DNA from 4 places in the Candidatus Thiodictyon syntrophicum genome. Region 4 is predicted to be linked to each of the others. Evidence: predicted binding sites of a transcription regulator. Region 4 holds the regulator's gene; each other region holds the start of a gene.
What was found. Region 4 encodes sigma-54, which starts transcription at its own class of promoters, with help from an activator protein. Its sites were predicted from a motif close to TGGCANGNTNCNTGCTT; they were not measured.
Positions count from the first base shown of each region.

Region 1: a site for sigma-54 is predicted at 5,795-5,811, ahead of THSYN_RS04250 (SIR2 family protein). Genes of this name have one in related genera too.
Region 2: a site for sigma-54 is predicted at 4,017-4,033, ahead of THSYN_RS06945 (ammonium transporter). Genes of this name have one in related genera too.
Region 3: a site for sigma-54 is predicted at 5,739-5,755, ahead of adh (aldehyde dehydrogenase). Genes of this name have one in related genera too.

Region 1 is NZ_CP020370.1:962,416-969,710, reverse strand. It holds gene THSYN_RS34735 (hypothetical protein) at 1-42, opposite strand, end outside; gene THSYN_RS04265 (NAD(P)/FAD-dependent oxidoreductase) at 78-1,535, opposite strand; gene THSYN_RS04260 (sulfite exporter TauE/SafE family protein) at 1,956-2,867, shown strand; gene THSYN_RS04255 (EAL domain-containing protein) at 2,942-5,035, opposite strand; gene THSYN_RS04250 (SIR2 family protein) at 5,848-6,717, shown strand; gene THSYN_RS36550 (hypothetical protein) at 7,136-7,295, opposite strand, start outside.
Region 2 is NZ_CP020370.1:1,605,630-1,612,924, forward strand. It holds gene sufC (Fe-S cluster assembly ATPase SufC) at 1-330, shown strand, start outside; gene sufD (Fe-S cluster assembly protein SufD) at 327-1,649, shown strand; gene THSYN_RS06935 (SUF system Fe-S cluster assembly protein) at 1,698-2,099, shown strand; gene THSYN_RS06940 (hypothetical protein) at 2,266-2,520, opposite strand; gene THSYN_RS06945 (ammonium transporter) at 2,754-3,959, opposite strand; gene THSYN_RS06950 (acyl-CoA thioesterase) at 4,236-4,718, opposite strand; gene THSYN_RS06955 (protoporphyrinogen/coproporphyrinogen oxidase) at 4,824-6,155, shown strand; gene THSYN_RS06960 (DUF4124 domain-containing protein) at 6,167-6,658, shown strand; gene THSYN_RS06965 (phasin family protein) at 6,814-7,179, opposite strand.
Region 3 is NZ_CP020370.1:2,721,794-2,729,088, reverse strand. It holds gene THSYN_RS11475 (tetratricopeptide repeat protein) at 1-2,890, opposite strand, end outside; gene THSYN_RS11470 (toll/interleukin-1 receptor domain-containing protein) at 3,285-3,761, opposite strand; gene THSYN_RS35260 (toll/interleukin-1 receptor domain-containing protein) at 3,813-3,908, opposite strand; gene THSYN_RS11465 (zinc-binding metallopeptidase family protein) at 4,346-5,494, shown strand; gene adh (aldehyde dehydrogenase) at 5,838-7,295, shown strand, end outside.
Region 4 is NZ_CP020370.1:467,608-474,902, forward strand. It holds gene ptsP (phosphoenolpyruvate--protein phosphotransferase) at 1-61, opposite strand, end outside; gene THSYN_RS02020 (HPr family phosphocarrier protein) at 58-327, opposite strand; gene THSYN_RS02025 (PTS sugar transporter subunit IIA) at 333-740, opposite strand; gene rapZ (RNase adapter RapZ) at 737-1,594, opposite strand; partial or broken gene THSYN_RS02035 (HPr(Ser) kinase/phosphatase) at 1,635-2,051, opposite strand; gene THSYN_RS02040 (IS1 family transposase) at 2,149-3,159, shown strand; gene THSYN_RS02045 (hypothetical protein) at 3,134-3,835, opposite strand; gene THSYN_RS02050 (PTS sugar transporter subunit IIA) at 3,852-4,301, opposite strand; gene hpf (ribosome hibernation-promoting factor, HPF/YfiA family) at 4,539-4,868, opposite strand; gene THSYN_RS02060 (RNA polymerase factor sigma-54) at 4,903-6,405, opposite strand; gene lptB (LPS export ABC transporter ATP-binding protein) at 6,507-7,232, opposite strand; gene lptA (lipopolysaccharide transport periplasmic protein LptA) at 7,229-7,295, opposite strand, start outside.

The sequences.
Region 1 (7,295 bases), 490 kb from region 4:
ATAGTAATCCTGGCGGTAGGGCTCGTGGGTTTCGCCGGTCATTGCATGGTGCCTCGCTGGTGTGGACAGGGGACGCATCAATCGGGGAGGAAGGACCACCCCGGACGGAGATTGGCCTGATAGATGAAGACATGATGCAGGAGGAACTTCATCCAGTGCCCGGCGAGCCCGACCTCGAAGAAGGTGAGATCGACATCGCGTCCATACTGGGGATAGGTGTCGCGGTCGGGCACGACGGGGAAGACGGTAATGCTGGCGGCGCTGCCTTTGAAGAGGTGGGCGCCGGTCGAGGCCACACAGACCGCGCCCGCCTCCGCCATCGAGGCGGTGTGGGTCGGTGCCGGCGCCCCCTTGAGCATGTCGCGGATGCTCGCCGCCACCGCCTTGCCCATCGCGGCCGAGGGCATGCCGGTGCGCGGTGCGGTTGGGTTGATCGGGGTGCCGTTGGGGCTCTTCATCGGCTTGCTGATGGCGTGCGGGGGGGCGAAGGCGATGCCGACGGCAAAGAGGTTGCGGTAGTTCGGGTTCTGGTAGGTCCGCGGCCAGTCGCGTGCGCGCCACTCCTCGAAGGGCTTGGCGGTGTAATCGGCGTCGACCTTCATGAAGCCGTTGGGGGCGAAGACCGCGGCGGTGATGTCCGCGCCCGCGCGGTCGCAGGCCTTGAGCCCAACCCCCGCGAAGGGCGGGATCAGCATGGCGAAATCAAAGGGGAGTTCGTGGTAGGTGCCGTCGAGCTGCTCATAGTGGATCTTGTCGGGTTCGACCTTGGTGACATGGGCGCGGGTAATCCACTCCACCCCCCGCTCGGCCATCAGCGACTCAGCGAAGAGCTTGCTGTTGGTCACATAGCCGCTGTTGGCGACGTGCATGCCGCCCATTCCAAGGTCGCCCAGCTCATACTCGTTGCTGAGCCAGATCAGGCGCGCCCGTTCCCGCACCCCGGCCTGACGCAGGGTGTGGTCGACATTGTAGATGTACTCGAAGGCCGCGCCCTGGCAGGTGCACATGCCATGTCCGGTGCCGATGACGAAGGTCTGGTCCTGACCGTTCTTCATCGCCGCGATGGCGGCCTGCAGGCGGCGATTCGCCTCCAGCGCGTGCGGTGGGGTGCAGACGGACATGGTGTAGCCGGTCTCGGGGCCCAGCCCGGGGGTGGCGGCGAAATTCAACTTGGGTCCGGTGGCATTGACCAGGTAGTCGTACTCGACGGCCTCGGTCTGCCCGGCGCGCGCGCCGTCTGCATATTGGATCGTGACAAAGGGCTTGGCGTGCTCGCCGTCGCCTTCCGGGTGAATGGACAGGGCCCCGGCCAGGCGGAAATCGATGTTGAGTTTCTTGTAGAGCGGGGCCAGTTCGAAGCTCACCTGCGGCTCCGTCATTTCACCCACACCCACCCAGATGTTCGAGGGGACCCAGTTCCAGGTCGGCCGCGGTGACACCACGATGACCTGGTGTTGCTTGCCGAGCCACTTGCCCAGGTATCTGGCCACCGTGTGGCCGGCAATACCGGCGCCGAGGATGACGATACGCGCCATATGTAGACTCCGAATGTGACTGAGGTTGGGATGCCCGTCTATCGTGAGACTGAATGTTTCCTCCGTATCCTGCCGGTCCTGATCATCGTTGCGCCCCACTGCTCCATGGGCTGCGCCCCAGGCCGCGCGGGTGCACGGCCGCGGCCCCAGGCGGTTGGCCGGCAGTATGATTAAGACCGATTTACGTTAGAATATAAGCAGACGTTGAGTGGTGCCCAGCTATTAGCTATAACTTATATGCTGATGCGTTGTTCCACTCTGTCGGCGCTTCCGATCTTACCCGTTCTCGCGTTCCCATGCCAAGCCCTGTTTGCGGTGACCAACCAGCGTCGCTCCTGATGCGGCCAGGATGAAAACCCGGCGCGCTCGGACCTCGTTTTGCGCATAATCGCGTGCCGCCCGCCCATCCGGAAACCGCCTATGGACCGCCCCGCACCCTTCGCCCCGGCGCATCTGCGCCGCGTGCTCCTGTGGCTCACGCTGCTGTGCATCTCGCTAGCCCTGCTGCTGACCCAAGGCCGCTGGGAGGGCGTCTGGCTGGCCGAGTGGACGGGCGCCCCCTATCCCGTCGCCCTGGTCCCGGGCACCGTGCTCATGGTTTTTACCGCAGCACTCTTGTGTGAATTCGTGGACACCGGCCTGGGCATGGGCTTCGGCACCCTGATGGCGCCGTTGCTGCTGATCATTGGATTCGAGCCCCAGGACATCGTCCCGGCGGTGCTCTTCTCCGAACTCGTGACCGGCCTGGCCGCCGGCCTCCTGCATCGCTACGACGGCAATATCGACCTGATCCGCGACCGGCGTGCCCGCCGCACCCTGATCCTGTTGGCGACGCTGAGCGCGGCGGGCGCCGTGGCCGCGGTGCTGTTCGGGATCCAGTTCGGGAGTCGGTGGTTCGCGTTCGGGGGTGTCGCGGTCGTCCTCGTCCTGGGCCTGCTGACCCTCGCCAAGGCCCGGCAACCGGCCTGCTTCCGCGGCTGGGGCATCCTCGCCATCGCCCTGATGGCGGCCTTCAGCAAGGGGGTGAGTGGCGGCGGCTATGGGCCCCTGGTCACCTCCGGGCAGATCGTCTGCGGAATGCCCGCCCGCCAGGCGGTGGCCATCACCTCCATTGCGGAGGCGCTCACCTGCCTGGTCGTGCTGATGGGCTACGTCGCGGTGAAGGGCGCTCCGGACTGGACCCTGGCCCTGCCCCTGGCCGGCGGCGCACTGCTGGCGGTGCCCTGGGCGACGCTCGGCGTGGATCACCTGCCACAGACCTGGCTCCGTGCGGGGGTCGGGGTGCTGACCCTGGCGCTGGGCCTGTGGTCGCTGGTCACTTTGTTGGGGTGAGGGGCCGGTCCCGGTCGCCGCATTGCATCGGCGTCATACCCATCCGGCCACTGCGCTGCGCCGTACTGGAGCCCCTACCCCGCCTCCACCTCCCCCAGATCGAACACCGGTTCGGGCAGCGGCGCCTGGATCGCCGCGCCTTGGGCGAAGCGTACGCCGCTGGCCCAGACCGCGCCGACCAGGGCCGGGGCGTCGATCCCGGAGGCAATCACCTCGGCACCGCCACGGGTCAGTTGCCCCACCAGTTCGGTCAGACGCGCCGGCTTGGTCTCCCGCGCCATGGCGGCGGCGAGCTTGACGAAGGGCGGCCGGATTTCTGATATCAGGTCCAGGGCGGCCGGACTGTCGGTCAGGTCCGTCACGCAGACCTCGATCCCGATCTTGCGCAGCACACCGACGAGGAGGGCGCCCGTCTGACGGTGACTGAACAGGTCGTCCAGGCTCAGTTGCAGGATCGGGCGGCGCTGGGACAGACCGTGCGCCAGCACCTGGGCGCGCAACCAGGCAACGCAGCCGTCCTGGGTCAGGCTCGCCATGTGCTGGCGGACGAAGAGCCGCAAGCCCGGCTGGGCATGGCACTGGTGCATCAGGACCGTGAGCGCGCGCACCATGACCCAACGGTCGATCTCGGCCACCCGCCCGGCACGCTCGGCGCTCGGCAGGAAGTCCGCCGCGGCCATCAGGGCACTGTCGCCCGCCGCCAGGCACAGCATGACCTCCACAAACCGCAGCTCCTGGTATTGCACGGCGACCATGGGTTGGTAGAAGAGGCGGAAGCCGCTCGCGCGGTCGGCACCGCCCAGCGCGCGTGCGACCATGGCGGTGATGCGTCCCTCGTGAACCTCGTCCACCGGCGCCGCGGCCGGCGGCTCGTCGGCCAGGGTGCAGCCGCCGCCGGCCGCCAGGGCGCGGTCACAGGCGTCCGCGGCCCGGGCGATGAGGGCGACGGCATCCACCGGGTTGGATCGCAACAGAGCGACCCCGACGCTGACGCCGCTCGTCACGCTACTGCCCGCGACCTGGATGGGCGTCGCCGCGACCGCCGCCCGCAACCCCTCGGCAAGGGTGCGCAGGGCCTCGTCCGATTCACGCCGGACCAACAGCGCATGACGATAGTCGTCCAGCCGGACCGCCAGGTCAGCCGGCTCCAGGCGTTCGACGATCAGGCTGCCGATGCGGTCAGTCGCCAGGAGCGCCGCCCCGGTACCGCGTTGTTCATCGAGCCGGCCCGCCCCTTCCAGCGTAACCACCAAGAGCCCCTGGCCGGGCGGCGGGGCGTCCGACTCGGTGCGGGCCCGCTCCAGGTGACTGAAGAAATGGCGGCGGGTCGCCAGGCCCGTCTCGGCGTCCAGGTGATCGGCATCACCGAAGGTCCGGCGCAGGGTTCGATTGACCTCGATTCGGTGGGTCACGGCACGGACCAGGAGGGCCGGCCGGATCGATTTGGAGATGAAGGCATCGCCGCCCAGGCTCAGGGCGCCGGCCTGACGCTCCGGGTCACGCTCGACCGAGTACAACAGGATCGGCACCCAGCGACAGGCCGCCTCGTCGCGAATGATGGCGGCCAACTCGGCGCCGCTGGCCAGCGGCATGTGCAGGTCCATCAGGATCAGATCGGGCGCAAAGGCCGCGACGACGTCCAGCACCCGGGCGGCATCGATCAGGGTCCGTACGACAAAACCCGCGGCCATCAGCACGCGTTCGGTGAGCAGGGCCTGGGTCGCGCTGTCGTCCACCACCAGGACCCGCGACGCCTCCCCGTGCCCGGGCCGACACAGGGTAATCAGCCGCTCGACCAATTCGCCGCCCGCCAGTGGCGCGACGAAAAAGGCCGCGGCGTCGGCACGCATGGCCTGGAGACGCCACTCGATGGCGCGCGAATGGGCGATGACCACCAGCAGCGGCGGCCTGCTCGTCGGTGGCTGCACAGCGTCCACGAACGCCTTGATCGTCTGGTCGGCGCCGAGCAAGGCAGTGTCGAGGATCAGGACGGTGCAGCCGCCCGCGTCCGCGGGGACGGACGGGGCCTCCCCCGGCCCCCCGACCGTGCGCAACGCGATGCCCGCGCGTTCGAGCAAGGGGCGAATCCGGTGCGGCAGGTCGGCGTCGCTACCAAAATAGGCAACAGAGGGGGCCGGGGCCGCACGATTGGTTGAATCGCTGTGCATGAGGGCGCCTGGAGCGCTGGTCGGCCCCACTCCGAGGTCCGCCGGCGGCATCGTAATCGTTGCGAATTGACGGGGGGCGGGTCCGCGACCCCCCGGTGTTCAGCGAGCACGTCTGCTTTCAGTTTAACGCCGAAAGAGACCGAAACGTTGACTCAGATCACCCTAAGCGCATATTTCCTGCGCCAACCACGGCCGTTCCCGCCGCCGGACGGGCGCCGATGTACACGAAAGCACAGGACATCAGGCCCCTGCAACCGCCCCGGCCTGTCGGGTGCGGTCAAAACTGATGTGGTGACCGAGATCCCGGGTACGCTGTCGTTGTCGTTGTCGTTGTCGTAATCGAATAATCCGACCACGATTACGACAACGACAACGACAACGACAACGACAACGACGCCCCGTCCGTGAGAACGTCCCGTAGCTGTCGGGTACGCATCGCGTACCCGGCTCCGGCGGTCGTGGCAGCTTGGCGGGTACGCGGCGTACCCTACGATATATGCGTTAAAACATCAGTTCTGATCGCACCCCGGCCTGTCCGGAAGACGACAAGGCGCTTGAGAGGGTCGCGCCCCCCGCGGCCTGTCGGCGCGGCAATCCGGGACGGACCTGGCAGCGCGAGGCGCAGCCCCCGATACCGTCGCAGACTCATCGTCGGCTTGGGAAGTACTTTAACCCAAAAAGAGTATTTGGCCGCAAATGAACGCACATGAGCGCAAATAAATCGGCTGGTTAGCATCGTCGGCCGCCGAACACCCCACCTGGCATCAGTTTTGCTTAAGTATTGGACCAACGGCAGCAACGAGCGACTGATCATGGTCACAGAACAACTGAAAACACTGGCGCGCGGCATCGCCGCCGGCGACATCGTCCCCTATCTCGGCCCCGGGGCGCTCGCCGGGGTGCGCGACCCCGCCAACGGGGAACCCATCCCGGCCGACAGTGACAGCCTGATCATTGCGCTCAACAACGGCAAACCCATGTCTGCCCGGCTCATGTGGGAATTCCCCCGGGCGGCCATGGACGTGGAACTCAAGCGTGGGCGCAAGGCCGTCCATCGCTTCCTGGACACGACCTACGGACAGCGCGCCTGGACCCGCGCCCCCCTGCACGACTGGCTCCAATCCTGCCTGCCGCCCTATGTGATCGACATCAACCGCGACACCCAACTCCAGGACTCCTACGCCGCGCGCCCCCACACCCTGGTGCGCGGGATCAGCCGCATCGGCGGGACCGACTACCGCTTCCGCCTCGATCACTATGACGGCGAAACCTACCGTGAACTGGAGCAGGACGCCGTCGACCCCGCCCTGCCGGTCCTCTTCAAGCCCATGGGAAGCCCGCGCCCGGACGCGACCTACATCGCCTCCGACGCCGATTATGTGGATTACATTACCGAACTGATGGGCGGTTTCGCCATCCCCTCCTTCCTCAAGACCTACCGGCAGGGCCGGCGCTATGCCTTCCTGGGTCTGCGATTCTTGAGGGATACCGACCGCATGGTCATGTCGGACATGATCTACGCGGCCGCCGCGCCCCCCGGCTGGGCCCTGATCCCGGAGCCGACCCAGAAGGAGCAGCGTTTCTGCGAGCGTCTAGGGATCGAGATCATCGCGGCCGACATCCCGGACCTGCTCAGGGCAGCGGGCGCCGCGAGTGAGGGAGCGGCCGACCGGGCAGCGTAATCGTTCCCCGCCCATCACGAGGCCGACCGCTGAGCACTGACCCAGGTCCCTGATCGGCGACTTCGCGACCCCTTTCCGGCTCGGCGTTCCGGCCGGCGGCCACCCTCTGGAGTCCAAGGCTTCAGCCTTGGTTCTGTACCTCCGAGGCTGAAGCCTTGGACTGCGGCCCGGGGCGGCCGGTAAGCCTGCCCCCATCCGCCACACCAGCCGTCCGGACCAGGGTCCCGTCAAAGTCCGGGGGCTTGACGTAGCGGCGGGGGCCTCGGGCGATGCGAAGCGCGCGGGTGACGGTCGGGCGGTAGATCTGGCGAAGACGATCGCGGGGTTGGGCGAGGCGCGCGAAGGGGAAGTGCGCGGGCGCAGGCGAGCGCCAGCCTCCGCCGGAGCGGCCGTGCGTCAGCGTCAGCGGCGTCGGGTGTCAGACGCCGATGGCGGCCAGGGCCCGGCGCGGTTGGTGAGCGAAGGCGCGCAGGGCGCTGGCGATATTGGTAAAGCCGTGCAGACGAGCCAAGGCGATGGCGAAGTTGCGCAGGCTGGCCATGATGGCCGGTCCGTGGCCGACGCGCACGCGCGAGCGA
Region 2 (7,295 bases), 1.1 Mb from region 4:
CCGGTCAACTTCGGCTTCTCGGGCGGTGAGAAGAAGCGCAACGAGATCTTCCAGATGGCGCTCCTGGAACCCAAGCTCGCCATTCTCGACGAGACCGACTCGGGGCTGGATATCGATGCCCTGCGCATCGTCGCCGATGGGGTCAATACCCTGCGCAGCCCCGAGCGTTCGGTGATTCTGGTCACCCACTACCAACGCCTCCTGGACTATATCGAGCCGGACTATGTGCATGTGTTGGCACATGGCCGGATCATCCGCTCCGGCGGCAAGGAACTGGCCCTGGAACTGGAGGAAAAGGGTTACGGCTGGCTCGGTGAGGAGGCGGCATGAGTGCGGTACTCGACAAGGGCCTGCTCCCCTGGCTCGCGGCGGCCCCGGCCGCCGAAACAATCCCCTTGGGCTGGCTGGAGGCCCAGCGCGCCCAGGCGCGCGCCCGGGTAGAGACCCAGGGCATCCCCGGCAACAAGGCCGAGAACTGGCGCTATACCAGCCTGACGCGACTCCTGGCGCAGGGCTTCGTCCCCACCGCCGAGTCGCTCACCGCGGTGCAGCGCGAGGACCTCGAAGACCTGCTGATCCCGGGGCTTGAGAGCTACCGGGTGCTGATCGTCAACGGCCGCTTCATGCCGGGACTGTCCGAGTTGCACGACCTGCCGGCCGGGGTGCGGATCGCGGGACTGGCCGCGCTGCTCAAGTCGGACCCGGACGCATTGCGGGGGCGGCTCAACGGCGTGGTCGGGGAGGCGCAGCCACTCTTCGCGGCGCTCAATACCGCTGGCCTCGACGATGGCCTGGTCGTCCTCCTGGAGCGCGGCGCCCGCCTGGAGCGGCCGATTGAACTCATTCACCTGTCGGTCGGGATGGACGAGCCGCGGGTCGCCCAGCCCCGCCATCTCATCGCCCTGGGGGACGGTGCCCAGGCCAACCTGATCGAGCGCTATCTGAGCCTCGGTGACTCGCTTTACTGCACCAATGCGGTGGTGGAGATCGCGCTGGGCCGGGATGCAGTCCTCACCCACCAGCGCATCCAGGCGGAGAGTGCGCGCGCCTTCCACTTGAGTGGGCTTTATCTGCGTCTCGGCACCGCGAGCCGCTATCAGGGCATCAATGTGGGCCTGGGTGCCACCTGGGCGCGGACTGATTTGAGCGTGCGCTTTGCCGGGGAGCACGCCGAGTGTGACCTGCAGGGGCTCTATCTCGCCGGTGACGGCCAGTTGATGGACTTCCACCTGGACGTCGAGCATCAGTTGCCCCAGTGCACGAGCCGCGAGAACTTCAAGGGCATCCTCTACGGCAAGGGGCGGGCGGTGTTCGACGGTCTGGTGCGGGTCGCCCGGGACGCCCAACAGACCGATGCGGCCATGACCAACCGCAACCTGCTCCTGTGCGAGGGGGCGGAGGTCGACACCAAGCCCCAGCTTCAGATCAACGCCGACGATGTGAAATGCAGCCACGGCACCACGGTCGGCCAGATCGACCCGGAGCAGTTGTTTTATCTGCGCTCCCGCGGGATCAGTCGCGCGCGCGCCCGGCGCCTGCTGTGCCTGGGATTCGCCGGCGAGATCCTGGACGCGTTGGTGCCCGAGGCACTGCGCGAGCAGGTCACGGAGCAGGTCGGGCGGCTGCTTGAGCAGGCCCCGTTGGATTGAACCGCAATTGGCTAGGCACGCCGCAGCAGTAGCAGAAGAGGTCTCCCTATGAACCGTTTGGCTCGCTTCGCGGGTTTCGGGCGACACGAGGCACCGCCGGAAGAAGCCCCGCATCCCGTGGATGTGGTGGTCGAGCGGATGGACGCGCAGGAGTTGCGCGAACCCATCATCGCGGCCATCCGCGGCGTCTATGACCCCGAGATCCCGATCAACATCTATGACCTGGGTCTGATCTATACCATCGACATCAGCGATAACGGCGACGTGGCCATCGACATGACCCTCACCGCGCCGTCCTGCCCGGTGGCCGGCATGATGCCGCTGATGGTCAAGGACGCGGTGGCCGCCGTCGAAGGCGTCGGCGAGGTTGCGGTCGAACTGGTCTGGGACCCACCCTGGGGCCAGGATCAGATGAGCGACGAGGCCAAGCTCCAGCTCGGGATGCTGTGATGGGCTAATGGGCCTCGATCATAAGTCCGGCCAGCCCGTGAGCAGCGAGGTCGCCGGTCCGCACAGCGGACCCTCCGGGTTGGCTCCGCGCCCGTAGGGTCCGCTGTGCGGACCGCGGACCGCGGACCGCTCGCCGAGCGCCGGAACTGGCATGGTCAAGGCCCCATCATGCCATCGGCTGCCTGATGATGGTCTTCCATTCATAGTCAATGGCCGCGGGCCCCTTCTTGATCATGAACTTCACGGCATAGGAAACCATGAATAAGACTTCGACCGCAGCGGCGTAGGCCGGTGAGGTATTGGGATCGCCCGTGCCGTCCACCATCAGGTAGTTCATCTTTGGCACCTCAACCTCGACAACCTCTTTGGCCGATGGTTGATACAAGTGCTTCAAGTCCTTCTTGAAATCGACTTTCTCCATGGCTGCTCCCGATGATTGCTGAGGGTATGCCTGGAACGGCGCGTGCTCGCTTTCCAAGACGTGATCATAACTCCGGCCACGCGCCCTTGCGGCAACCCGTCGCGGCCGGGGGGCCGCTCCTACGGCGTAGGAGCGGCCCCCCGGCCGCGACGGCTATCACCCTCGAGGTAGCCGAAATAATGATCAAGGTCCGCCGCGGCTCCTGGCCGACTGGTCCTCGGCACTCCGTCGGCTCAAACCTCCCCGCGGTTATAGTCCGGCTGCGCGGTAATCTTATGGATGCTCAGATCCGCGCCCAGGTATTCGTCCTCCTGGCTCAGGCGCAGGCCCATCACGGACTTGACGGCGCCATAGATCAGGAAGCCGCCGCCGAAGGCGATCACGACACCGGTCAGGCTGCCGGCCAGTTGGCCGCCGAAGGTGACACCGCCGACCCCGCCCAGGGCCTGGAGGCCGAAGATGCCGGCCGCGATCCCGCCCCAGAGGCCGCAGAGACCGTGCAGGGGCCACACGCCCAGCACGTCGTCGATGCGCCATTTGTTCTGGGTCAGGGTGAAGGCATAGACGAAGAGGGCGCCGGCCACGGCGCCGGTCACCAGGGCACCGATCGGGTGCATCAGGTCGGAGCCCGCGCAGACCGCGACCAGGCCGGCCAGGGGGCCGTTGTGCAGGAAGCCCGGGTCGTTCTTGCCGACGACGAGCGCCGCCAGGATGCCGCCGACCATGGCCATCAATGAGTTCACCGCGACCAGCCCGCTGATCGCATCGAGCGTCTGGGCGGACATGACGTTGAAGCCGAACCAGCCCACGGTCAGGGTCCAGGCCCCGATGGAGAGGAAGGGGATGGAGGACGGCGGGTGCGCCGTCATGCCGCCGTCGGTACGATAACGCCCTTGCCGGGGGCCGAGCAGGAGCACGGCGGCGAGCCCGATCCAGCCGCCGACCGCATGGACCACGACGGAGCCGGCGAAGTCGTGGAAGGGCTTGCCGAAGATGCCCTCGATGAGCGCTTGCAGGCCGAAGTTGCCGTTCCAGACCATGCCCTCGAAGAAGGGGTAGAGCAGGCCGACGATGAGGAAGGATGCCAGCAATTGCGGGTTGAAGCGCGCGCGCTCGGCGATGCCGCCCGAGACGATGGCCGGGATCGCGGCGGCAAAGGTCAGGAGAAAGAAAAACTTGACCAGGGCGTAGCCGTGTTGGGCCTGGAGCGCCGCGGCGTCGGAGAAGAAGTGGACCCCGTAGGCGATCCAGTAGCCGACGAAGAAGTAGGCGATGGTCGAGACGGCAAAGTCGCTCATGATCTTCGCCAGGGCATTGACCTGATTCTTGGCCCGGACCGTCCCCAACTCCAGAAAGGCGAACCCCGCGTGCATGGCCAGGACCATGACGGCGCCGATCAGGATGAAGAGGACGTCGCTGCCGGTCTTCACTATCTCCATCGAAACTTACCTCTGTGCTGTTGGGTCGTGTCGCTCGTGCAAATTTGGTGCGAGGGCAAGCAGGAACCGTGCCGACCGGAGACGGTCAGGTTCGTGCGGGTGAGGACGGCGGCGGTACGGGGCAGTTCCACATCGGCGGGCGCGCATCCGGCGCGGTGAGTGCCGACGATGCACCAGCACAGCGCAGCGGGTCCGGGCTGACGCACCGGCTTGGATCGTTCCCCGGTGCTTGTCCCCACGCAAGGCATTCCTCTGCCCGAGTCGCCAGGCTTGGTTTCATGGGCTTGGTCCGGCGCTCGCGACCCGCGCGATCAGGGCCTGGTGCAGCTCCGCGGGTAATCCGGCATCCTCTTGACTGACCAGGCAATGGACGGTACGCGCTCGGGCGCAGGTGTGTCCCCGATCATCCAGAAAGCGATAGTCCAGCGCGAAGGAGCGCCGTCGCACCGCGGCGACCCGCAGTTCCACCCGGACCCGGTCGCCGAGCCGCAGCGGGCGCTCGTAGCGTGCCTGCGCCTGGGTGATGGGCAGTGGGAGCGCGCTGGCCCCGGTTCCGATCAGGTCCTTGAGCGGGAACCCCAGGTGCTCCATAAATGCCTCGTAGGCGTCGTGGGCGTGTCTGAAGAGGTGCCCGTAGAACAGCACCCCGGCCGCGTCGGTGTCGTGCAGCCGGATGCGCAGGGCGTAGGCGTAGGGTTCAAGCGGCATGGGCTGGTCCTGCGGATAATTTGAGCAATCCGGGTGACGGGGCTTCGCCAAGCACCGGTCTCCCGCGTTACAGTAGTCGCCTGTCGAGCGGCGTGCGGCGCTCTGTCGCGCGTCGGCGCCTGCCATGAGACCGGGTCCTGACCTCGGAGTCACAGCATGAACGCGGATGTCATCGTCATCGGTGCCGGGCTGTCCGGCTTGGCCTGCGCCCTGACCCTGCGGGAGAACGGGCTCGAACCCCTGGTGCTGGAGGCGGCCGAGGGGGTCGGCGGGCGCGTGCGTACCGATCAGCGCCAGGGGTTTCTGCTCGATCGCGGCTTTCAGGTGTTGCAGACCTGGTATCCGGAGGCCCGGCGCTGGCTCGATTACGGTCGCCTCGACCTGCGCCCATTCTATCCGGGCGCCCTGGTGCGGACCGGCGGGCGTTTCCACCGGGTCAGCGACGTGTGGCGCCGCCCGGCGCGGTTGCCGGAGATGCTGGCCTCCCCCATCGGCATCCTGGCGGACAAGCTGCGCCTCCTGGGGCTGCGCCGCCGCTGCCTGCGCGGGACCCTGGAAGACCTCTATGGGCGCCCCGAGACCCAGGCCCTGGGGCGCCTGCGGCAGTTGGGCTTTTCCGAGCAAATGATCGAGCGCTTCTTCAAGCCCTTCTTCAGCGGCGTCTTCTTCGAGCCGGAGTTGGCGGTCTCATCGCGCACCTTCGAGTTCATCTTCCGCGCCTTCGCCTTGGGCGACACGGCCCTGCCTGCCCGCGGTATGGGCGAGATCCCGGCGCAACTGGCCGCCCGTCTGCCCGCCGAGCAGATCCGCACCGGTTGCCGGGTGGAGCGGCTGGGCGACGGTGCGGTGCTGCTCGACTCCGGCGAGCGCCTGCGCGCCCGCACCCTGGTGATCGCCACCGCGCAGGCACAGACCGCGCGGCTGCTGGGGGTGCCGCTCGCGCCCGCGTTGGCGGCCGGGCGCGGCACCACCTGCGTCTATTTCGCGACGGGGCGGGCGCCCTACCGTGGTCCCTATCTGCTGCTCAATGGCGAGGGCCAGGGGCGGGTCAACAGCCTGCTGTGCCCAAGCAACCTGTCGGACCTCTATGCCCCGGCGGGCCAGTCCCTGATCGCGGTCAATTGTCACGGCGCCCAGCACAACCCGGATGCACTGGAGACGGCCCTGCGGCGTGAACTCGCCGCCTGGTTCGGCGATCGGGTACGGGGCTGGGAGCGGCTGGCTGTCTATCGGCTGCCCCAGGCGCTGCCGGTGCAGGCGCCGCCCGTCCCCTATCCGGGCGGGGGGGAGCAGCGGGTGGCCGACCGGCTCTGGGTCTGCGGCGACTACCAGTGCGCCCCGTCCATCCAGTGGGCGCTGCACTCCGGGCGCCGCGCCGGGGCTGGGGTCGCCCGCGCCCTGCTCGGGCGCGTGGCCGAGCACAGCGCGGCGGGGCTGCGATGGCCCGATGACCGGCCGGCGCTCGGTCCGATCGCCGGGGAGCGCTGAGGCGCAGACGGATGAACCGCTGTCCCCTGTCCCCGCGGGCGTCGTCGTCGGCACCTCGACCCGGGTGCCGCGGTTTCATCATTGCCGCGCTGGTCCTGGCGGGCGCCGCGACGGCCTTGGGCGCGGTCGCTGCCGATGCGATCTACAAGTCGGTGGACGCGCAGGGCCGCGTGAGCTATTCAACCACGGCCCCGGTCCCGGACAGCGCGGGCACTGTCGAGGCGATGCGGATTCGCATCGGCGCCGAGGCACCGCCGCCCGGGGGGGTGGGTCAGGGCGCAAACGCGGGCGCCGCTACGCTCCCTTCGCCCCAGCAGGCCCAGCAGGCCCTGATCCAGGCTAAGGCGGCGCTGGAACAGGCAAAGATCCACGGTGAGGACGATTGGCAGACCACGCCCGGCGGACAACAGGTTTCCACGCTGGAGTATGACCAGCGGGTCACGGCGGCCCAGGAGAAGGTGCGGGAACTGGAGGCGGCGCTGGGGCGTGCGCGCAAGCGCTGAATCGATGAGTCCAGTACCTCCGGCAAAAAAAGGGCAAAAAAAAGCCCGGCGGGGAGCCGGGCTTGAACGTCTCATGTTGAGAGAGACGAGGAGGACTCGGTTGAGACCTTCAGGCGACTTGGTTGTTGTTATCGGTCGCCCGACTCAATTGGTGACTAAACGGCGGGGACGGTCTTGCGAAGATCGGCGCTGACCTCGGCCAGGCTCTTCTCGAACCAGACGCGGTAGTCGTCGCGGGTCTGGCCAGCGAGCTGCAGGTTGAGCTTGGACTCACCCATCACGCGCTCACTGAAGTCCTTGACGGCCTCGGCCTGACCCTTGACGAACTCGTTCACACCCTTGGCCTCGGTGGCGAGCTTCGTCAGGCGCACGCTGTGCTCAACGGCGAGATTCATCGCATCGACCTGACGGGCGGCCAGACGCTCGAAGATGCGCAGATTGAGCTCGCCCAGGCTGGACATGCGCTCCACGCCCTTGGTGGTGATTTCGTTGACGGTATTGAAGGTGTCGTTTGCGTTCATTAGTCTGTCTCCAGAACTTTGTTGCGTTGCAACATTTGTTGCAGTGCACAATAGTCGGCGTTTTGGCCCCTGTCAAGGAAGAAAAACGAAATACTATGGATTAATTTTCTTTAGGT
Region 3 (7,295 bases), 2.3 Mb from region 4:
GACGGTAGAAGGCGACCGCCTCCTCGGGGCGGTCGAGGACATCGTTGTATAGGTTCCCCAACTGCCCCAGCGTGTCCGCCTGCCCGGCGACATCGCCGAGCCGCACCTCGATGGCGAGCGAATTTCGGTAGGCATCCTCCGCCGCCTCCGGCTCCCCCGCCTCCTGAGACGCCATGCCGGTCTGGTGCCAGGCAGTGGCAACGGTGCCCGGTTCGTCCAACTGCGTGAACCGCTCGCGCGCATCCGCATAGGCCGCCAGTGCCTCCGGGTACCGGCCCTGCTGCAGCCGGACGGTCCCAAGCTGGAGCTTTCCGATGGCGACATCCCGGTCGGCCCCGCGTTGTTCATCCCGGCAGATGCCCTCCTCATACGCGGTCGCCGCCTCGTCGAGCCGGCCCAGGCTAAGCAGACAGTCGCCGCGTTCGGTGATGCAGGCGGACGTCATGCCCTCGGCCGCCTTTTCGTCCCGGACCCGCGAGATAGACTCGAAGCCCTGCCGCGCCTCGGCCAGGAGCGGCAAGGCGGGTTCCGCTCCACCGGCGGTCTCCAATACCCGGGCGAGGAGGAAACAGGCCATTGCCAGATCGTAATCGGCGCCCGGATAGGCGCCGACACCCGCCGCCCGGGCGCGCTGGAGCAGGGTCTCTGCGCCCGCGAGCGCCTCGCGCAGGCGCCCGGCCGCCAGTTGCTGCTCGATGCGGGTGCGCTGCGCCTCGAAGCCGGCATGGGTCGAGCCATCGCCCAGGGCCAAGGCGGCGGCATCGCGCACCTGCCCGACGAGCCCGAGCAGGCGCGGCCGGCCGAGCCATCGCAGCAGGCTGTAGAGCGAGGTCGTGAGGTCAATGGTCGCCGCCGCATCCCCGGCCGCCCGCACCTGATCCAGCAGGGCGAACAGGTTCGGCAACTCCAGCCCGGTCAGGGTCGCCGCGACCTCGGTGTTCTGGTGCTGCTGCTGCTCGAGGAACCCGACATACTGGCCCATGGCCCGGCCCCAACCGGCGGTCAGTGACTCAAGTCTGGCCGGGTCCAGCCGCCGTCTCAGGTAGGGGCAGAGCGCGGGATTGAGCGTCAGATGGTTGTAGGGGTCGGCCGTCGCGAGCCCGGTCCCGATTAGCTCGTCCCCCAGCGCGGCGCACTCCGCCTCCTCCCAGCCCATCATCAGGCGCAGCACGACCAGTTGAACCCCGCCATGAAAGACCCCCAACACCAGCGCCCGCTCCCGATTGGCCGCCGACATCCGCCGCAGGGACAGTTCGACCCCGGCGAAGACCGACTGCTCGCGCTCCCCGGAGAAGCGGCGCTCCATCTCCACCATCAGCTCGACCAGTGAGCGATGGGTCGCCTCGACACCCCGGTCGCGCAGCGCGGGGGCGAGCAGGGCCAGGGTGCGGGCGTGGCCGTGGACGGACTCGACCAACTGTTCGATCGCGGTGCGTGCGGCCTCCGCGGCGGCGCCCGCCCCGCCGGTCTCGCGCCCGAGCGCCTTTTCCACCAACCGGACGGCATCCTCGCGGTCGAGCCGGTGCAGCTCGCGCCGGTGGTCCGCGGCGGCGAAGGGCGCGGGCAGTGACTCGCGGCTGGTGAAGACGAGCCGGGTCTCGCCCTGGGCCGCGAGCCGGGCGCAGAGGGCCAGGATGGCGGTGAGGTCCAGGCGCGCCTCCTCGGTCAGGGCGGGCGGGGTGTCCCGGGCGATGAAGGGCGGCAGCAGGACGCTCTCCATGTTGTCGATCACGAGCAGGGTGGAGCGCTCGACCAGAGCCCGCTCGACCGGCAGGATCGCAAGCTCCAGGTCCTTGAAGGCCGCGACCGAATAGTCCGCCCCGACGAGCTGCCGACCGATGGCATCGAGCACGGCGCCCACCCGCCCGTGGCGCTCGACCGATACGAAGGCGGCGCGCTCGACCCGCCGGGTGCGCACCAGCCACAGCGCCAGTTCGGCGGCGAGCACGGTCTTGCCCTCCCCGCCCTGACCGCGGATCACCGCCCAGCGTCCCCGGCTCAACAACCGCTCCAGCGCCAGCAGGTCCCGACTGCGCCCGATAAACCCCGTCTCCGGCGGCGCGGGGACCGCACCGAGCCGGCCGCGGAGCGCGAGCTTGAGATCCGCCCGGACCCGCGCCGCCGCAGCGGTGAACAGCCGCGGGTCGGCCTTCTCCTGAAAGAGCACCGGGACGAACCAGTCCTCCAGCCGCAGGTCCCCGGCGCCCAGGAGGGTGCCGCGGAAGTCGTCGTCCTTGAGCGCGCACTGGCCGGCGAGCATGGCGTCGCCGACCCGCCGGCCGGCGGCCAGGGCGGCATAGAAGGCGAGGACGAAGCGCCGCGCGGTCTCGACCAGGACCGAGTGGCTCATGGCGACCACCGAGGCGACCCCGACCTTGAGCAGTTCGGAGGCGACCGATTCGGAGGCACGCTGGGCCTCGGCGCTCTGGCAGGCCTCCAGGAAGACGAGCGGGATGCGGTGGTCGCGCAGCAGCGGCCCAAGCGCGTCGGTGTAGACGGTGCTGTGGCGGCGCCGCTCCAACTGGGCGCCGTCGCGCGGGTCCTCGAAGCAGAGTCCGCCGAGTCCGACCTGGCGGTCGTAGGTGCCGTGGCCGTCGAAGTGGACCACATGGAAAGGGGCGCGCGCATCCTGCGCGCGATTCAAAGCCGCGCGCAGGGCCGGCAAGGTCGCCGGCTCGAGGATCTGGAGATCGACCAACCCGCCCAGGTCCTCCATCGCATCCACCAGCGGCAAGGCGCTGACACGGTGGTCGATGTACCCGCAGGCCTCGTCCTCCGGACGTGCGCTGACCAGCAAAATGCGGATCGGGGTGGCGACCGCCGGCACCTCCAGCACCCGGGTGTTGGGCAGCCGGCGGCGCACGCGGGTGGGGCGGGCGCCCTGGAACAGGTAGGCGTCGGCGTCGTGCAGCAGTTCCCAGGGGAGCGCCAGCAGGGCGGTGGCGGCCTCGCGCGCGGTCTGGACCTCGGGCTGCGGGGCCCCGGACTCCAGGGTCGTATCGACCAGGACCGAGAAGCGCCGCCCGGCCTGGGGGGCGATGCCGGACCAGGCGGCCAGGACGTTGGCGGTCTCCAGGGGCGGCAGGGCGACCTGGTAAAGGAGTCGGCCCCAATCGGCCAGCGCCTGCCGGACCCGGAGCGCGCGTGCCTCGAAGATGGGGCTCGGCCAGATGGCGTATTTCTCCAGATACCAGCGCAGTTCCTCGGCCTCGATCGGGCCCAGGGGGGCGATCAGGCGCCAGGTCTGCGCACCCTGGACCGCGCGTTGGCCGGCCGTGGCCGGCTCATAGACCAGCCGGGCGCAGGCCGTCGGCCTCGTGGAAGCGCAGGTCGGTCAGTTCCAGGACCAGTTCCTCCAGTGGCTCGTCCGGCGGCGCCGCCGTCGCGGGCCGGTCGGCCGGCAGGCGTCGGCCGAGCGCGACCAGGATAGCGTCGAGCGCCGCCTCGACCCCGCCGGGTGCGCCGCTGAGCGCGCAGTAGAGCGGCGTCGCGCCGAGCAGGTCCTTCAATGCGAGCAGTCGGGTGCCGTCCAGTGAGAGCGGGATGATCGGGTAGTCCACCCCGCCCGCCCGGCCCTTGCCCGTGCGGCCGGTCAGGCGCAGCAGCAGGCGGCCGAGCCGGCCCGCGCCGCCCGAGCGGGCGCGGCGGTTGCGGACCTCGATGGCATGTCGCAGCTCCCGGTGCACCCATTCCGACTGCAACGCGGCCGGGCTGATGAGGATCGCATAGGCGTCCGCATCCTCGATCGCCTGCCTGATCACCGGCCACAGCAGGTCCCCGCCGCGCAGTTCGCGCGAATCGATCCAGACCCCCTACCCCAGGTCCTGGAGGCGTTGCTGGAGGGTCCGCACCAGGGCGTCGTCGGCGGAGGCGTGGGAGAGGAAGACCCGGTTCTCGGTGGCGGTCATGGCGGCGGTCGGCTCCTGGGCTGCGGTCCTTGGGCGATGGTTCGGGCGGCACGGGGTCTCGGGCGGGACGGGGCGAATGCCCCGTCCGGCCCGGGAGCGCCGCACCCCAGTGCGGCCCGGCCTATCCGCAGCACGCAACGTCGCGGTCGCCCGCGAGGCCGCGCCGCACTGGGGTGCGGCGCTCCCAGCGTTCGACCCGCCTGCGCGCGTGCTCTCGGGCAGCACGGGGTTTGAAACCCCGTCCCGAACCTTTGGGCACTCGGGGTAAACGCCGGGATCGCGGGTACCCGCAGGACCGAAAAGTCGGCGAAGGTCCGCGCAGCGGACCCTACCGGCGGACACGGCGCCCGCTTGCGGATGCGGCGGCGAGCGGGCGATGGGGCGATAATCTGCCCTCCCGCTCATCCCCGTGCCCCAACCCCCGGAGTGCCCCCACCATGCGGACCTTCGCCTGCCAAGCCTGCGGCCAGGCCGTCTATTTCGAGAACTGGTGCTGCAATCAATGCGGCGCGACCCTGGGCTTCGTGCCGGATGCCTTGCTTCTCACGGCGTTGGAGGAGGACGCGGACGGCTTCTGGACGCCGCTGCCCGCGAGTTCCGCACTGAAACGCCCGGGGCTGCTGGCGCGGTTCCTGTCCCGCCGGCCGGAGCCGCCGACAACGGCAATCGCGGGCCGGCGCTACCGCAAGTGCGGCAACTATGAGCAGCACAATGTCTGCAACTGGATGGTGTCGGCGGAATCGGGCGCGGACCTGTGCCCCGCCTGTCGGCCCAACCGCACCATCCCGAATCTGGGCCGCCCGGGCAATCCGCAGAAGTGGTATCGCGTCGAACGCGGCAAGCGCCGGCTGTTCTATGGGCTGCTGCGGCTCGGGCTGCCGGTGCTCAGTCGGGATGAGGACCCCGAACACGGCCTGGCCTTCGACTTCCTCTCCGCCCAGGATGCCCCGCCCGATCAGCCGGTTCTGACCGGTCACGCCGATGGGCTCATCACGCTCAACCTCGCGGAGGCGGACTCGGTGAAGCGCGAGCGCATCCGGGTGGACCTGGACGAGACCTACCGCACCCTGGTCGGGCACTTTCGCCACGAGATCGGTCACTACTATTGGGACCTGCTGATCCGCGACGGCGGGCGCCTCGCGGACTTCCGCGCACTCTTCGGCGATGAGCGGGAGGACTACGGCGAGGCCCTGGAGGCCCATTACCGCGATGGCCCGCCGACGGACTGGCAGGACCGCTATATCACGACCTACGCGAGCAGCCACCCCTGGGAAAACTGGGCCGAGACCTGGGCGCACTATCTGCACATCGTCGACACCCTGGAGACCGCCGCCCATTTCGGCATCGAGGTGGAGTGGCGGCTGCCCGACGGCAGTTGTCGCAGCGCCGACCCCGAGTTCGACCCCTACACCATCGCCGACTTCGCGCCCATCATCGAGAACTGGCTGCCGCTGACCTTCGCGGTCAACAGCCTCAACCGCAGCATGGGCCAGCAGGACCTCTATCCCTTCGTCCTGCCCCAGGCGGCGATCGATCGGCTTGCCTATATCCACCGGGTGGTGCGGGAGGGGCGCGATCAGCACTGATGTGGCGACCGACGAGATCCCGGGTACGCTGTCGTTGTCGTTGTCGTTGTCGTTGTCGTTGTCGCAGCGCCCGAATTGCTCCGAAACAGGACAGTCGCAGGGGCTCGACTGTTCGCGTTCGGAACACCGTTGCGCCGCACGCGGCACGCCTGCCGGGCACAGTGAAGCGGCCCGGTCCGCGCGGCCCGATCCGCGGCCCCGTCCGCGCTGGTTCCAGGCGCCGCGCGGGCCGCGACCGCGCTCCTGGCACAGGCCGTGCTTGCGCCGATCTACAGGGTGTCCAGCCGCCCGCCCCGCACCCGGCCCCATCCGCACCAAACCAAGAAGCCCGAGGAGTGAACCCATGATCTACGCCAATCCCGGCCAACCCGGCTCCAAGATCACCTTCAAGAAGCGCTACGACAACTTTATCGGCGGGCGCTGGACGCCCCCGGCCAAGGGCGCCTATTTCGAGAATGTCTCCCCGGTCAACGGCAAGGGCTTCTGCGAGGTGGCACGCTCCAGTGCCGAGGACATCGAGGCCGCACTCGACGCCGCCCACGCCGCCCGCGAGGGCTGGGGCAAGACCCCGGCCGCAGAGCGCGCCAACATCCTGGTCAAGATCGCCCAGCGCATGGAGGACAACCTGGAGCTGCTGGCCGTGGCCGAGACCTGGGACAACGGCAAGCCGGTGCGCGAGACCCTGGCCGCGGACCTGCCGCTGGCCATCGACCACTTCCGCTATTTCGCCGGCTGCATCCGCGCCCAGGAAGGTTCGCTGTCGGAGATCGACGAGACCACCGTCGCCTACCACTTCCATGAGCCGCTGGGCGTGGTCGGCCAGATCATCCCCTGGAACTTCCCGCTCCTGATGGCGACTTGGAAGCTCGCCCCGGTGATCGCCGCCGGCAACTGCGTGGTGCTCAAGCCCGCCGAACAGACCCCGGTCGGTATCCTGGTGTGGGCCGAGTTGATCGGGGATCTCCTGCCCCCCGGGGTCCTCAATATCGTCAACGGCTTTGGCCTGGAGGCCGGCAAGCCGCTGGCGTCGAGCCCGCGCATTGCCAAGATCGCCTTCACCGGTGAGACCACCACCGGCCGGCTGATCATGCAGTACGCGGCACAGAACCTGATCCCGGTCACGCTCGAACTGGGCGGCAAGTCGCCCAACATCTTCTTCGACGATGTCTGTGCCGCCGACGACGACTTCTTCGACAAGGCGGTCGAGGGCTTCGTCATGTTCGCGCTCAACCAGGGCGAGGTCTGTACCTGCCCCAGCCGCGCCCTGATCCAGGAGTCGATCTACGACCGTTTCATGGCCAAGGCCCTGGCCCGGGTCAAGGCGATCAAGCAGGGGAACCCGCTCGACACCGACACCATGCTCGGCGCCCAGGCATCCAGCGAACAGCGCGAGAAGATCCTGAGCTACTTCGAGATCGGTCGCCAGGAAGGGGCCGAGGTCCTGACCGGCGGGGCCGCGGCCAACCTGGGCGGTGATCTGGAGGGCGGCTATTACATCCAGCCGACCGTGTTCCTGGGCAACAACCGGATGCGCATCTTCCAGGAGGAGATCTTCGGCCCCGTGGTCTCGGTCACCACCTTCAAGGACGAGGCCGAGGCCCTGCACCTCGCCAACGACACCCTCTACGGCCTGGGCTCCGGGGTCTGGAGCCGCGATGCCGGGCGCTGCTTCCGCATGGGCCGCGGCATCCACGCCGGCCGCGTCTGGACCAACTGCTACCACGCCTACCCGGCCCACGCCGCCTTCGGCGGCTACAAGCAGTCCGGCATCGGGCGCGAGACCCACCGCATGATGCTCGAC
Region 4 (7,295 bases):
CAGGTCCGATGGCGACCGACTGGCTCGCCGCGACCCCGATCCCTTGGAAGGCAATGGTCACTCGTCCTCTCCAAAGCGGCTGCCGATCAGGTCCTCGATCGCCGCCATCGCGTCCGCCTCGTCGTCGCCGCTGGCCTCCACGATGATCCAGGTGCCGCGGCTCGCCGCGAGCATCATGATGCCCATGATGCTTTTGCAGTTTACCCGCTGGCCGCGTCGCTCGACTTCGATGAAGCTCCCGAAGCGGGTGGCGCAGTTGACCAGCTTGGCCGCCGCCCGGGCGTGCAGCCCGAGTTTGTTGATGATCTCAAGGTCCCGGCGCAGCATCGGCGTCAATCCTCCGCGCCCGGTCCAGGGCAGATGCGGACGCCGTCGCGGCCCCCGGCCAGGGCCTTCTCGGTCACGACGTCCAACTCCAGCGCGGCATAGTTGAGGGCGCGCACGACCATGGGCAGATTGACCCCGGCCAGCACCCGCAGGTGCCGCCGCCGCGCGAGCAGCGCGCCGGCGACACGCGCCGGGGTGGCGCCGTAGATATCGGTGAGGACCAGGACCCCGTCGCCGGCATCGAGCCGCCCGGCCATTTGTTCGGCCTGCGCCAGCATCAGGTCGCAGGGGGCGTCGTTCTCGACCTCGAGGGCTTCCACCCGCGTCGGGCAGGTGCCGAAGATCCCGGCGGCGACCCGTAACAGGTCGGCACCCAGGGGGTGGTGGGTGATCAGCAGCAGTCCGACGCTCACGGCAGTTCCCGGTGCCGGACCATGACCTTGTGTCCGCTGCGCTCGAAGTGCCCGCGCAGGGCCTCCACCAGATAGACGGAGCGGTGTTGGCCGCCGGTGCAGCCGATGGCGATGGTCAGGTAAAAGCGGCCATCGGTCTCGAACAGCGGGATCCAGCGGTCGAAATAGGCGGCGATGTCGTTGCGCATGGCGATCACGTCCGGGCTTGACTCGAGGAACTCCACGACCGGGCGCGCGAGCCCGGTCAAGGGCTTGAGCTCCGATTGCCAATGGGGGTTGGGCAGGCAGCGCACGTCGAACAGGAAGTCGGTGTCCTGGGGCAGACCGTGCTTGAAGCCGAAGGATTGCAGGAGAATCGAGGCCTTGGGTGAGGCATCGCCGGCGAGGCGCACCCGGACCAGATCGCGTAATTCATGGACGTTGGTCAGGGTGGTATCGATGCGGATATCGGCGACCTGGCGAATCGGCTCCAACAACTGCCGCTCCAGTTTGATCGCCTCGGCGAGCGGTCGCTCCTGGCGTGTCAGCGGGTGGCGGCGGCGCGTCTCGCTGAAGCGGCGAATCAGGGTATCGGTGTGGGCATCAAGGAATACCACCTGGCACTCGACGCCGCGGGCCTGGGCGGCAAGGATCAGGTCAGGCAGGTTTTTCAGCTCCTCGGGGTTGCTGCGCGCGTCCACGCCGACGGCGGTGTTGCTGAAGACCTCGTCGACGGCGTCCTTGAGCCCCAGGGCCAGGTCCTTGAGCAGGAACAGCGGCAGGTTGTCGATGCTGTAGAACCCCAGGTCCTCCAGGGTGCGCAAGGCGACACTCTTGCCGGAGCCGGAGAGGCCGCTGACGATGACGAGTCTCATGGTGAGGTCCACGGGTTGGTGGGTATGGTGGGATGCCTGGTCAGGCCCCGCCGTCGGTGGGCCCCGGGCGGGGCCCACCGGGCGACGGCGCGGTGGCGACCGGTGTGCCGCCCGAACGCACCTCGGGTGGGTCGGGGCGGTCATTGCTCAGCGCGCGCGCCTGACGGTCGATGAAGTCGACCCCGGCATCATAGCCGCGAATGCGCAGGATCTGGTGGCGTACCGCGGCCTCCACAATGATGGACAGGTTGCGCCCCGGGGCCACGGGCATGGTGATCCGGGGCACGGCCACCCCCAGGATGGTGCTGGCGGACAGGCTCCCCGCAAGCCGGTCGATGCGGTCGAGTTGAGTCTGATCAAGCGGTTTCAAGTCGATGATCAAATTCAGTGTCTTGCGTCGGACCACGGCCCCCTCGCCGAACATGGCCCGGATATTGAGAATCCCAAGGCCGGGCACTGGTTCAGTTTAATTCCTGTTTACAAGACATTGAAATATATGTAATATATCTAGTTCGGCGCGGGTTTCCGTCACTTTTTGAATAAGTGAGAACTTCTTGAACGGACAATGGACATGCCCTCATTGCAATTCACAGAATTGTCGGCATCACAAGACGTATCAAACCGGTCATAACGGTACGCGTTTGCTGTGGCGATGTCAAAGTTGCAATAGGCTCTTTTCCGAGACCAAAGCCACCCTTATCGAGGGGCTCAGGAAACCGACCAGCTTCATCATTCAAGTGCTCAAAACGCGCACTGAGGGGATCGGCTTGAACGCCGCCTGCCGGGCCTTCGCGATTGCGAAGAATACGTTGCTCCTATGGGAGCGTCGCCTGGCCGATTGCAAGGATGTGCTGGTCATATATGCCCTGACGCACACCTTTATTGAGCAACTGATCGAAGGTGATGAGCTTTATACGAAAGTGAATAGGAATGTCCCCCCGGAGGATTGTGAAGGCTGGACGATCGTACTGATGGAAAGGGCAAGTCGATTTATCTGGGCGCTTCAGTGCGGGAAAAAGGATCGCAGCCTATTTTCATATGCCATACAAATACTTAGAGATGTCATCCTGCGTACTGGCGATGTCACTCTAGTCACCGACGGGGAACGTCGGTATGGCAATCTCCTGTTTGAAATTTGCCACGAAGTATTGCGAACCGGAAAACGCGGCCGCCCACCGAAAGTGCTTCGTCGCGGTGTGAAGGTGCGCCTTAAGAATAAAGGGAAAGGAACTGATAGAACGGGGCACTCGCGTCCCAAATACGAAACCCCTCATCCGGAGCATCCAGAAACCGATCAAGATGTGACGCCAGCCGATATTCATGCTAATCATTTGGAAGCATCGAACGCTTCATTTCGGCGAAAGAATTCTGCTTATCGCCGCCGAACGAATACGTACGCGAAGAGCATTTCTGGTTTGCAAAGAACATTGGATATGTTGTGGATTGTCCATAACTTTATTCGCAGCCACTTCACGACAAAACAGGTTCCTGCGGTGGCTCTGGGGATTCTCCAGCAGGGACTCTCGTGGGATGAGGTCCTTAGAGTTCGACAGCCCAGGTTATAAAAATACTACAAAAACATAAGGATAAGGAAGAACCAAACTGAACCAGTGCCAGGCCGCGGACCTCCAGGAAATCGAGCAGGGCATCCGGGCAGGTGCCTTCCAGTTTCTCCGGTGCGACGCGGGCGAACTGGGGTGCGTCGTCGGCGATCAGGCGGTGTCCGCGGCTGATCAGATCGAGCGCCAACTCGCTCTTGCCGACCGCCGGGTCCCCGGCCAGCAGCACGCCCATCCCCAAGACCTCAATGAAGACGCCGTGGATGGTCTTGCGTTCCGCCAAGGCGTGGGTCAGATAGTAGCGCAGTTGATTGATCAACTCTTCGTCCGAGACGGGGGACCCGATCAGGGGGGTGCCGGTGCGTTCGGCCCAGTCCCAGAACAGTGGTTCGGGCTCGATCCCGTCGCAGAAGATCACCGCGGTGGGCCGGTCGGTGAAGAGCTTTTCGATGGTCTCGGCGAAGGCGGTGGCGCCGAGACCGGCCAGGTACACGAGTTCCGCGCGACCGATAACCTGCAGCCGGTTCGGGTGGATGCAGTTGAGCGACCCGACCAGGGCCTGGCCGGACAGGGTCGGGTCGTCCCCGCGCAGCGGGCGGCGGGTGCCGGGCTCAGGGGTGAGCCAGCGCAGCCGGGTGCGGGGCCCGGTGTGCCGGATGAGTGACTGGAGGCTGTCGGCCATGATGGGGCGCCGTGCGCTAGGCGACGCCGAAGACGCGCAGGACGGCGGCGGCGGACCCCGCCTGCCGCAACTGCTGGCGCACCGCGGGATCGTTGAAGCGGCCGGCCAACTCGGCCAGGAGTTGCAGGTGCTCCTCGGTGGCGGTCTCGGGCACCAGCAGCGCAAAGGCCAGATCGACAGGCTCCCCGTCGGCCGCGTCGTAATCGACCCCGCGGGCGAGGGAGACGAAGGCGCCCAGGGACTGGGTGGCCTCCTTGACGCGGGCGTGGGGCAGGGCGATGCCGTGCCCGAGCCCGGTACTGCCGAGCCGCTCGCGCTCCAGGAGACGCTCGAAGATCAGGTCCGGTTTCAACTGCGGATGGTCCGTGGCCAGGAGGCGGGCCAGGGTCTCGAGCAGACGCTTTTTGCTCGCGATCTCAAGACCGCGGCCAATGCGGTGTTCGTTGATGAAGTCGGGCGGTAACATCGGCTACCGCTCCTGGCCGCGGACGCAATGCCGGACGGCGCGGCAGGTACCGCGGCGCGGGTCGCGCAAGTGGGTGCGGGTCATGTCGGCTGACTCCTCTTGGTCGTGCGGGACGCACGCGCCCGTCACACTGGTTCGGATGGCCCCGGGTCGCAACGAAAGACACCTCGAACGGGTGTCCGAGGTGTCCGTGCGTGCCGGCCCGGGTGCGACCCTGTGGTTTATCGGGGTTCGCCCTTACTCGGTCTCGCCGGGCTTGGTGCCGGTGACGGCCACCGGGCGGTGGCTGGCCTTCTTCTCCTTGTGGCGCAGGATCTGGCGGTCCAGCTTGTCGATCAGGGTGTCGATGGCGGCATACATGTCCTCATGGACCGAGTCGGCGAACAGCTTACCGCCGTTCACATGCAGGGTGGCCTCGGCGCGCTGGGCCAATTTCTCCACCGTCAGGATGACGTGGGCGTTGATGACGTGGTCGAAATGGCGAGCCAGGCGCTCGAACTTGTTATCGACGTACCCCTTGAGGGCCTCGGTCACGTCGATATGGTGACCCGTCAGGTTGATATGCATGGTCTGGTCTTCTCCTCTGGTTTCAAACCGCCTGTCAAGCCAGGCGTTTGCGTTCGTTCGAGGGTGGGATGCCCATCGCCTCGCGGTATTTCGCGACGGTGCGTCGCGCAACATTGATGCCCTGATCGGCCAACTCGTCGGCGATCCGACTATCGCTCAAGGGCTTGCGGGCCGATTCATTGGTGATCATCTTGCGGATCAGGGCGCGGATGGCCGTGGATGAACACTCGCCCCCGGCCGCCGTGTTCACGTGGGACGAGAAAAAAAACTTGAACTCGAAGGTCCCGCGCGGGGTGTGCATGTATTTCTGGGTGGTGACCCGCGAGATGGTGGACTCGTGCAGGTCCAGCGCCTCGGAGACGTCGCGCAGGATCAGCGGCTTCATGGCCTCCTCACCGCGTTCGAGAAATTCCTGCTGCAATTCCACGATCTTGGCGGCGACGCGCAGGACCGTGTCGTTGCGGCTGACCAGGCTCTTGATGAACCAGCGGGCCTCTTGCAGGTGACTTTTCAAGGCAATGCTGTCCGCACTCTGGTCGCTGCGCCGGATGAGCCGCGCATAGTCGGCGTTCACTCTTAGTTTAGGCGTAGTTTCCGGATTCAGCTCGACCTGCCACACACCTTCCACACGCCGCACGAAGATGTCGGGTACAACGTACTCCGACGCGGTCTCCGCGATCAAGGTGCCGGGGCGGGGATTCAGGTGCCGGATCACCTCCAGGGCGGCGTGGATCGCCGCTTCCGGGGCGCCCAGCAGGCGTGCCAGGGCCGCCACGTCGTTGCGGGGCAGAAAGTCGAACCCGTCCGCGCAGATCGCGATGGCCAGCGCCTGCGGCGTGGTCTGGCCGGGGGCCGTCGGCGCGCCCTGGGGTAACTGGCGCAGTTGCAGCAACAGACACTCGCGCAGATCGCGGGCGCCGACCCCCGCCGGGTCGAATGACTGGACCCGGTGGATGATGGTGGTGACCTCCTCGGGGGCGATCGTCGGGTCGCCCAGGGTGCTCAGCAGTTCCTCGCAGTCCGTGCGCAGGTAGCCGTTGCCGTCGATGGCGTCGATCACCGCGAGCGCGATCACCTCGTCGCGCGCACTGAGCCGGGCCAGATTGAGCTGCCAGATCAGGTGGTCATGCAGGGTCTCCGGGCGGCTCTGCTGGGAGAAGGGGTCGAAGTCGTTGTCGTCGCTGCCCTGGCTGCCGCTCGGGAGATAGTTTTCGTAGACATCGTCCCAGTGGGTGTCCACCGGGAGCTCGTCCGGCATCTCGCTGGACTCGCCCTGAACCTCGCGTTCGATCGTCTGTTCCTGGACGGTGGCCGTCGGCTCCGGCGTGGCGTCCTGAACCAGGCGGGCGTCGGCGGCGTCGGCGGCCTGGAAGCGGTCGGCCTCATCGCCCTCCTCGAGCATGAAATTGCTGTCCAGGACCTCTTGGATCTCCTGTTGGAGCTCCAGGTTGGATAGCTGAAGGAGCTTGATCGCCTGCTGCAACTGGGGCGTCATCGACAGATGCTGACCAAGTCGAAGCTGGATGGACTGCTTCATCGCGGGGGCTGCGTGTGGGGTGGACCGATCGAGTCTAGCAAGTTGAGTGCCTGTTTTGATTCTAGCCTATTCGGGCGCCATGGCGGAATGGTCTGGGGCGCTCACATGGAGAAATCGGTGCCGAGGTAGACCTCGCGCACCTGCTGGTCGGCGAGCAGTTGCGTGGGAGTGCCGGCGGCGATCATGCTGCCGTCACTGATGATGTAGCCGCGATCGCAGATGTCGAGGGTCTCGCGGACGTTGTGGTCGGTGATCAGGACGCCGATGTTGCGCTCGCGCAGGTGCGCGACGATGGCCTTGATGTCGCCGACCGCGATCGGGTCGACCCCGGCGAAGGGTTCATCGAGGAGCATCACCACCGGGTCCACGGCGAGTGCGCGGGCGATCTCCAGGCGGCGGCGTTCGCCGCCGGACAGGCTGAGTGCGAGTGAGGCGGCGACATGGCTGATCCCCAGTTCCTGGAGCAGTTGTTCGCAACGCTCGCGCTGCTGGTTGCGGTTCAGGTCGCGGCGGGTCTGAAGGATCGCCAGGATGTTGTCGCGTGCGCAGAGTTTACGGAAGACCGAGGGCTCCTGCGCCAGGTAGCTCAGTCCCGCCCGGGCGCGGGCGTGCATCGGCAGTTGCGTGAGGTCGCGGCCGTTCAACTCGATGCGTCCGTGGTCACTCGGGATCAGCCCGACGATCAGATAGAAACAGGTGGTCTTGCCGGCACCGTTGGGGCCGAGCAGGCCGACCACCTCGCCCGCGTTCACCTCGACACTCACGTCCCGCAGGACCTGGCGGTTGCGGTAGCGCTTCTTCAGGTGGGTGGCGCAGAGGGTGCTCACGCGCCGCCCTGCTTGCCGGGCGGGGGTGCCTTGGGGGTGGGTACCGGGGGCGCCGGGGGTGCC